Regions from separate parts of the Evansella cellulosilytica DSM 2522 genome, predicted to be linked through region 2. Evidence: riboswitches for the same ligand, from Rfam matches in the RefSeq annotation. Region 2 holds a riboswitch; the other holds the start of a gene.

Region 1 (4,427 bases), 120 kb from region 2:
ATTCTTCTCTCATCTTTGTAAGGATAAAGTTAGACGTGCCGTTGACAATACCTTCTAAACGATTAATTGTATTCGTTTTTAACGTGTGGCGAAGTGTATTTAGTAGAGGAATTCCTCCTGCAACGGCAGCCTCAAATAAAAGCTGGCAACTGTTTTGTTCTGCCAACGTGTGAAGTTCATCACCGTGCTTAGCAAGAAGCTCCTTGTTCGCTGATACGACAGAGATTCCTTGACGCAACAATGCAGTAACATATGGATAGCCAGTTTCTGAGTCAGGTGTTGCCTCAACAACAGCATGTATTTGTGCATTTAATACATCGTCGAGATTATTTGTCACCGTTGTTTCTCCATTCACTTGGCGATTATCTACATTTTTAACAACTACAAATGGGATCTCTATTCGTGCCCCTAAAAGGGCTTCGAGCTTTTTCGCTTTCTTTTCAATCGTTCTATATACTCCTTCACCTACAGTTCCAAATCCGATAATCGCTAGTTTAAATGACTGACTCATGACGAGAGTCCTCCTTGATAAATCAATTTATTCTTATGCTTATTAGCTAGTAGCTATTTTCAATGCACGATCTAACTCTTTAAACAAATCTTCCACGTTTTCAAGACCAACAGATAATCGAACGAGATCTTCCGTTACACCAGTTGCTGCTAACTCTTCCCCAGCTAGTTGCTGATGAGTCGTAGATGCTGGATGGATAATTAAGCTCTTTGCATCTCCAACGTTTGCTAAGTGAGACCACAATTCAATATTATCGATTAGCTTTCTTCCTGCTTCACGGCCACCTTTTATACCAAAGATAAGAACGGAACCATAGCCATTTTGTAATAGCTCAGAAGCATGTTCATATGATGCGTGAGATTTTAGTCCAGGGTAGTTAACCCACTCCACCGCTTCGTGCTCTTCTAAATATTGCGCTAGCTTAAGTGCATTTTCGTTATGTCTTTCTACTCTCAAATGTAATGTTTCTAACCCTTGTAAAAGCTGGAATGCATTAAACGGGCTTAAGCAAGCACCGAAATCGCGTAGTAGCTGTACCCGTAATTTAATGGCAAATGCTAGTTCACCAATATCTTTTGCATATCGTAATCCATTGTAGCTAGCGTCTGGCTCTGTGAAGCCTGGGAATTTTTCAGAATCCCAATTAAACTTACCACCATCTACGATAACGCCACCGATCGAAGTTCCATGACCTCCAATCCATTTTGTTGCTGAATGAACAACGATATCCGCACCATGATTAATCGGCTTACATACGTATGGTGTCGTAAATGTACTATCTACTATTAAAGGAATCCCAGCTTCGTGTGCTACCTCTGCCACACCGGCGATATCTAATACTTGTAAACTAGGATTTCCGATTGTTTCAGCAAAGACTGCCTTTGTTTTATCATTAATGGCTTCCTTAAAGTTTTGTGGATCAGAAGCATCAACAAAATGTACCTTTATTCCGTATTTAGGTAATGTAGTAGAGAAAAGGTTGTATGTACCTCCATACAAATTTGTTGCAGCTACAATTTCATCACCACTTCCAGCTATATTCATGATTGCTAGTGAAATAGCTGCCATACCTGAAGATGTTGCGACAGCTGCTACCCCATCCTCTAATTGAGCAATACGCTTTTCGAAAACATCTACAGTCGGATTCATAATTCGACTATAAATATTCCCTTGCTCACTTAAAGAAAAAAGACCTTCTGCATGAGCCGTATCTTCAAAGACATAAGATGTCGTTTGATAAATAGGTACCGCTCTTGCCCCCGTCGTTGGATCAGGGGTTTGACCTCCGTGTAATAGTACTGTTTCTACGTTATACGCTTTGTTTTGCTCTTCTGCCATGTTAAATCCCTCCTACATAAATTTGTAATTTTAAATATGTTAAACTTTAAAGTTTATTTCCTCTTCTAGGATTTACTTACATAACGAATACAGTATTTTACCATTCCTACTAAAAAACGCCCCTCTGCCGAAAAGACAAAGAGACGTTAGTAACATGGTTAGAACGACCTCTCTCATCTTTCAAAGCAAAAGCTTTGTAGGAATTGGCACCTTGCTAGATAAACATCTCGCTGGTTGCCGGGTTTCATCGGGCCGGTCCCTCCACCTCTCTGGATAAGAGCTTAATATATGTATTTTTCATCAATATTTTAACACAGTAGTCCTCTAAAGGATCGTATCATTGTATATAATTTTCGTCAACGGTTTTTATATGAAAAACTGTCCTTCACACTATTATCGCAAATTTTTTAAATATTATGAAGTTGTTGAAAATAATAACACCTATTTATAAGCGTGTCAATTTATTTTACACACTTTTTAAGAATTTCGACGTATCCCTTAAAGTACTAGGAGTGCTCTCCTGAGGGATGATGATGTCTGGAGATAGACTTCCTTCCCCAAGTTGAAAAAACTTAGCAGATAATATTTACCAGTTTACTGTTTGAATAGAATTTTAAAATACTAACATAATAAAAGTATCCTACAATAAAGCGAGGTGATACACGATGGCACGAAACAACAAACTTCTCGTACCTGGTGTAGAACAAGCATTAGATCAAATGAAGTATGAAATTGCGCAAGAATTCGGTGTAAACCTAGGTGCAGATGCTACTTCACGTTCAAATGGATCTGTAGGTGGCGAAATTACAAAACGCCTAGTTCAACAAGCTGAACAACAAAAATTTTAATATGAGTGGCACTTACACGCAGGCATAGCGCCTGCGTGTTTTTAATATGAATGGGGTACATAAAACTCTTCCCAATTTAATGTGTAACATATAATATGTAATTAACAAATGTGACAAGTACATTAGATGAGAGGGGATATTATTCATGATTGTTCGATCTTTAAATATTATCCTTTCGTTCTCTCTTCTATTATTAGTCCTATCGATTCATGCACCTTCTCATTTTTCTGACAACTATGAGAACTACATTACAGCAACAACATATGAGTTAGCAGCTGAAGGGAATGAACCGGAAGATAAAGGTACAAATAGGTTATTGTATTCTCCATCTTTTTTTCATCAGAAAATATTGAGCGATTTGGTCATAGCACGTTCTGATACATTCCAGAAGTGTTGGCAAAAAAAGCAGGCCACTTATATTAATCAAAACGGTGATTATTTATAATTACCACCTTCCTACTATATTAAAATAAAGTGGAGGGAAATAAATGAAGCCTGTGCGCAAAAATGATGATCTATACATTAAAGAAGCATTTAGAGGTTTAACATGGGGATTATTGATGATGATCGTTGTCTTTTTAATACTACACTTTGTTTTCGACATAAAAGCATTTCAATAAAATTAAGCAAAAGAGGATGTCCCAAAAGCTATTAGAAGCAGTGGAATTTCGCCGTACCTCTTATAGTACTAGTGAGTTCTCTTCTCGCTAGTACGCACGGCGATAAAATTCCACTGCCAATTTTATACGCTTATCTTATAAAAAAAAGGAGAGGCAATGGATTCGTTTTTATCCATTGTCTCCCCTTTTTTATCGCTGTTTTGTCATTTGTTTTTGTGCCATTTTTACTAATTCACGAACCATGTTTCCACCGATACTTCCACCTATTTCCCCTGCATCTTTTGCCTTTATATTGCCATTATAGCCCTTCTGCAAGGAGATTCCTTTTTCATCAGCAACTTCATACTTCACGTTTTCCCGGTCTTTAACGTTCATTACTTCTGCCTTTAAACGATCTAATCCTTCTCTCGCTTCCGGAACAAGAATTTTATGTTTACGGCTCATCCCAGTTCACCTTATTCAAAGCCTTTTCTTGGTATTTCTCTTCCTGCTTTGCCCGAAGTCTTTTGCCCATTCTCATTAACTTCATCAATTTTAGCGTCAATCGTTCCTTCTGTATATGCATCTGACACTTGCTCATGCGTTACCGCTAATCCATTCTCAGTCTCATCTTTACTATTATATTGATTTACTTCATATGTTTTTTCAGCTACTTTGTCAATTTGCTCATGTGTCACTTTATTTTTGTGCATTTGCTTCGCCTCCAATCATTATTATGTTTTACATGAAAGTAAAAAAATATGAAGCAGGCTGTCCCAAAAGCTATTATAATTTCTGGCAATGAATCCACTCGGCGTGCGCTAACTACAAGAAATCGACTTATAATGGGCTTTAAGAGATTGCGGTGGCACATTGCATAGAGGATGACTCAAAGGTAAAAATTCGACTTTTTAAGTCACCCTCAAATCGTTAACCTTTAAAACGGTAGCTATATGTGCCTTTTACCCCAGGTTCTACGACAAAAACGCCACCTGCATTTGGTTGCTCCTTCTGCTCTGCCTCTGAAAGACCGACACTCGCTGTTGTAACGTATAATTTATCTAGTTTTTCCCCTCCAAAGCAGCAACATGTTACTTGACTGACGGGGAAGAAAATTTCACTTAGTTTTTC
Region 2 (4,427 bases):
TTCTTCTGAGATTGGTAAAGTAATAGGAATACTCCACACGGTCCCATCCGCCAACCTCATATTTTGAACAACGGATGTATAATCTGCTTCACTCATAAATCCTTTTAGAGGACTGTATGCCCCATTGGCGATTAGTTCCAAATCTGAAAGTGCTGTTCTATCAATCTCTATCGTTTGAAAAACATCTGAATAATCATATTGCTCATTTATGCGATGAATAAGTGTTCCTCCGTGCGGTTGACTCAAAGTCATGCTTATTTCCCCTCTCATGTTATTTTGTGTGTAATCCACATTCGGTTTTATTACTCCCGGACCACCTTCCAGCCCTTAAGTCCTCACCTTCCTCTACTGGGAAAGTGCATTTGCTACAGCCAATACTTGGGTAGCCTTGATCATGTAGCTTATTGTACGGCAAGTTAAACAAATGAATATACTCCCAGATTTCATCCCATGTCCAATGGATAAGTGGACATATTTTGATAGATTGAAACTTATCATCCTTATTTACAAATTGCGTATTTGCTCTCGTCGGTGATTGTTCTCGTCTTAACCCCGACAACCATGCTTTACTCCCTGACAATACAGACTTTAGCGGAGTATTTTTTCGGAGCTTACAGCAAAGGTCAGGATTTTTTATCCATAATTCATTACCATATTGATCTGCTTGTTCCTCTAAAGTTATTTCTGGCTGTTTCAACTCAATACGAAGACTCGGATACTTTTTCTTCATCTGTTCAATTAATTCATACGTTTCATCGAAATGTACGTTCGTATCAAGAAATACGACCTTTGCATCCTTCTTTACTTTACTAATGAGATCTATGAGAACGATCCCTTCTGCACCAAAGCTACACGCATAGACTAAATCATCGTTAAATTGCTCATATGCCCATTTGATAACATGCAACGCGTCATTTTTCATTTTCGCGTTAAGATCAGCGTAATCCTGATCTTTCAAATTTTCATAGAGTAATACTTGATTACTCATCATTAAATTCCTCCTCCTTCGTTATGCACCGACCTTTTTTCTTCCTTCGTTGACCTGTATAAACTAATTGAGCCAAAGGTTGTGACAAAAATACTTATTACGATAATCATCATATACGGATTAGGCATTAATAGTGTATGTATTAAGCTAAAAGAGACAACGAGTGACATCACAGGTGAGACAATCCACACTTTTATGATTTTTTGAATAACTGATTTCTGCCATAATTGAAATCCAGTTTCTGCTGTACCGACCCCAACAATAGCGGAAGTAGTTGCTTGCGTTAACGGTACTGGGATTCCAAAAATGGATGCAACAATGACTAAAGCTCCACCTGTTCCTGAGACCGCAATACCTTGTAGCTTTGATAATTTTGTGATTTTCTTTCCATTTGTTTCTAACACTGCCCCACCTAGTAAGAGAGCACCAAGTGCTACAAACAGTGCACCTAACCATATTCCTAAAGTTTCTTCCATGATGCCAGCCCCTATTAATGGGCCAATTGCATTTGCTACATTGTTCATCCCTGCTGAAAAAGCTTCCACAAATCCAGTAAGTATAAGTAGTATAGAAAGAATTTTCTTCCACTTTGCTCCTTTCAGTCTTCCTGGATATTTTTTTTCGAAGTAACTAATCATTTTCTGAATGCAATAAGCTATTACAAATGCTGCGATTGGAACAATAAGCCAAAAGGAGACAATAAATAGAACATTATTAACAAATAAAGATTGGAAAGCTACGCCAACTCCTACAATAGATCCGATTGTCACTTCACTAGTCGATAGGGGAATCCCGATCATATTTGCGATAAATAAAGTAAGGGTTGCTGAGAATAAAATAATGAGCACTACCTCAACGGACAAGATATTTGCTGGGATTATTCCTTCCCCTACTGTTTTTACCACTTGCCCACTTCCAATAACAGCACCTAAAAAAGCACCTAATCCAACTAATAGTAGCGCTAATCTTTTCTTTTTTATTGCTCCTGCCCCATATGCAGGACCCATCGTCGCAGCCGCTCCGCTAGCACCAATATTCATAGCAAAAAATAACGCAATAATGATCGCAACGTATGTCAAAAACATTTCCCACAACCCTTTCTTCAAACCACCAACCTACAAAACCTATAATTCTTGTAATTCCTACATGTTTACTATGAATTAAACGAAATAAAAAAGACCTCTTATGCAGAGGTCGATATTCTCGTTAACTGAGCAAATCGTCCCCTCATCTATCAGAAAATCATCTGCTGGAGTTAGCACCTTTGAATTCAATGGTTGCCGAGGTCTCTATGGGCCAGTTCCCTAAACCTCTCTTGATAAGGTTCATATTATAAAAATTCTTTGTTACATCATGCCATACATAAAGATATATAGTCAATAGGAATTTCAAAATTTTTAATTCATATACATTAAATTGTGTAAAAGAGGCGAGGATGACTCAAAAGGTTGCATTTTTCCTTTTCAGTCATCCTTACTATTACTTTTTCGAGACATCCACGTCTACACGTTGAGGCACTATAGCCATTTTTGTAATTGAAAGCAGACTACCTTTGGCTCTGTCATCGCTTCAATTGCCGATCTTACACCTTCTCTTCCTAGGCCAGATCCTTTAATACCTCCAAATGGCATTGCATCAATACGATAATCGCTGCTATCATTTACCATAATGCCCCCTACTGCCATGTTTTGAATCGTATAGTAGGCGTTGTCAATATTATTAGTAAATACCCCTGCCTGCAACCCATAGTTTACGCTGTTAGAACGTGCTACGGCCTCCTCTACATTATTAACAGGAAATACAAGAACGACTGGTCCAAATATTTCTTCCTTTGCTATTTTCGCACCTTCTGGAACATCCGTTAATATTGTAGGTTCATAAAATGCACCTGTTCTTTTTCCCCCTGTGTGGAGCTTTGCTCCTCTGTACAGTGCATCATTCACCCACGCTTCTACTCGCTTTGCTTCACGTTCATTTATAAGCGGCCCCATATCCGTAGACTCTAGTAGTTTATCACCGACTTTTAGTTTCGTCGTTTCTTCTACTAGTGCCGTTAAAAATTGATTATAGCTTTCTTTTTCTACATAGATTCGTTGAACGCCGATACAATTTTGCCCTACTGCAGAAAATGCCCCTGAGACACATGCTGCAACTGCTTCAGATTGATTCGCATCATTTAGAACGATGACGGGCGAATTTGATCCTAGTTCCATATTCACTTTCTTTAAGCCAGCTTGCTTTGCAATTTTCTCTCCTGTTTCAAGTCCGCCAGTAAAAGATATCATTTTTACATTTGGATGAGTGATGAGTGTTTCACCTATGTCCTTACCAGAACCGGTGAGGACCGATAAATACCCTTTAGGTAAGCCTGATTTTACAAATGCTTCCGCTAACAATAGTGCACTCAAAGGTGTAACAGAAGCAGGCTTTACAACAATCGGATTTCCTGCTGCAATAGCGGGACCAATTTTGTGTGCAACTAAATTTAATGGGTCGTTAAAGGGCGTTATCGCACCTATCACACCAATTGGAAAACGATAATGATAACCCACTCGGTTTTCGCTACCTTCCATTTGATCAAAATTAATCGTTTCGCCATTCACTCTTCTTGCTTCTTCTGCACTTATTTTAATCGTCTGGATTGTGCGCTTTACTTCTCCTCTTGCCTCCTTGATTGTTTTACTGCCTTCCGTAGCAATTGTCCTCGCGTATTTTTCTTTATTTTCTTCAATGTAGTTAGCAACATTATTAAGAATGCGAATTCTTTCGTGCGTGGGCCAAGCTGCATGATTTTTCAAGACAGAATGCCCTTTATCAATTGCCAATAGCATTTGTTTATTAGAGGCTAAAGGAACTTTTGCAATGATCTCGTTGTTTTCTGGATTATAAACATGAAAGAATTCCTCAGCATCCACCCAGTCTCCAGCAATGAGCATCTTTTCCACCAATACATCTGTATGCATCTTGCACCACCCTCCTTAAATTTCCTAATCCATTATTGATTTTTAAAATGAAGTAAATCAATCAATAATGAATAGGCTGTTTCAGTTAAGCCAGCTCCAGGCCCCGTTAGCATAATTGAACCCGCTAAATCGCATTCATATACAATCGCATTTGTTGCTCCAGAAACACCAGCAAGTGGGTCGTTAATTTCGATTAATTCAGGTTGTACTGATGCCTTTACTTGCCCATTCTCATCACCTTTTATTTTGGCAATTAATCGCCACACTTTGTTTTCTCGTAACGCCTCACTCACCTTCTCATTCGTAATATTACGGATGCCAACACACGGGATATCATTTGCTTTTAACTCCGTATTCATCACGTAGTTAGCCAAAATTGTCGCCTTGTACCTGGCATCAAAACCATCTACATCACTTGTTGGATCTGCTTCTGCATAACCAAGGTTTTGTGCCTTTTTTAAAGCTTCCTCATAAGA

The links. A riboswitch is a leader RNA that binds a small molecule or an ion and turns the genes downstream of it on or off. The one in region 2 is predicted to bind S-adenosylmethionine.
Region 1: another riboswitch for S-adenosylmethionine. It lies ahead of BCELL_RS17145 (O-acetylhomoserine aminocarboxypropyltransferase/cysteine synthase family protein); the one in region 2 lies ahead of BCELL_RS16560 (sulfate permease).

What each region holds. Positions count from the first base shown of each region.
Region 1 is NC_014829.1:3,694,254-3,698,680, forward strand. Features, by position in the region: gene BCELL_RS17140 (homoserine dehydrogenase) at 1-511, opposite strand, end outside; partial or broken gene BCELL_RS17145 (O-acetylhomoserine aminocarboxypropyltransferase/cysteine synthase family protein) at 560-1,849, opposite strand; SAM riboswitch class I at 2,020-2,129, opposite strand; gene BCELL_RS17150 (alpha/beta-type small acid-soluble spore protein) at 2,515-2,697, shown strand; gene BCELL_RS17155 (hypothetical protein) at 2,843-3,142, shown strand; gene BCELL_RS23235 (hypothetical protein) at 3,186-3,317, shown strand; gene BCELL_RS17160 (alpha/beta-type small acid-soluble spore protein) at 3,507-3,761, opposite strand; gene BCELL_RS17165 (YozQ family protein) at 3,773-4,009, opposite strand; gene BCELL_RS17170 (SMP-30/gluconolactonase/LRE family protein) at 4,227-4,427, opposite strand, start outside.
Region 2 is NC_014829.1:3,575,791-3,580,217, forward strand. Features, by position in the region: gene sat (sulfate adenylyltransferase) at 1-252, opposite strand, end outside; gene BCELL_RS16555 (phosphoadenylyl-sulfate reductase) at 272-991, opposite strand; gene BCELL_RS16560 (sulfate permease) at 991-2,073, opposite strand; SAM riboswitch class I at 2,213-2,313, opposite strand; gene BCELL_RS16565 (aldehyde dehydrogenase family protein) at 2,506-3,951, opposite strand; gene BCELL_RS16570 (homoserine dehydrogenase) at 3,984-4,427, opposite strand, start outside.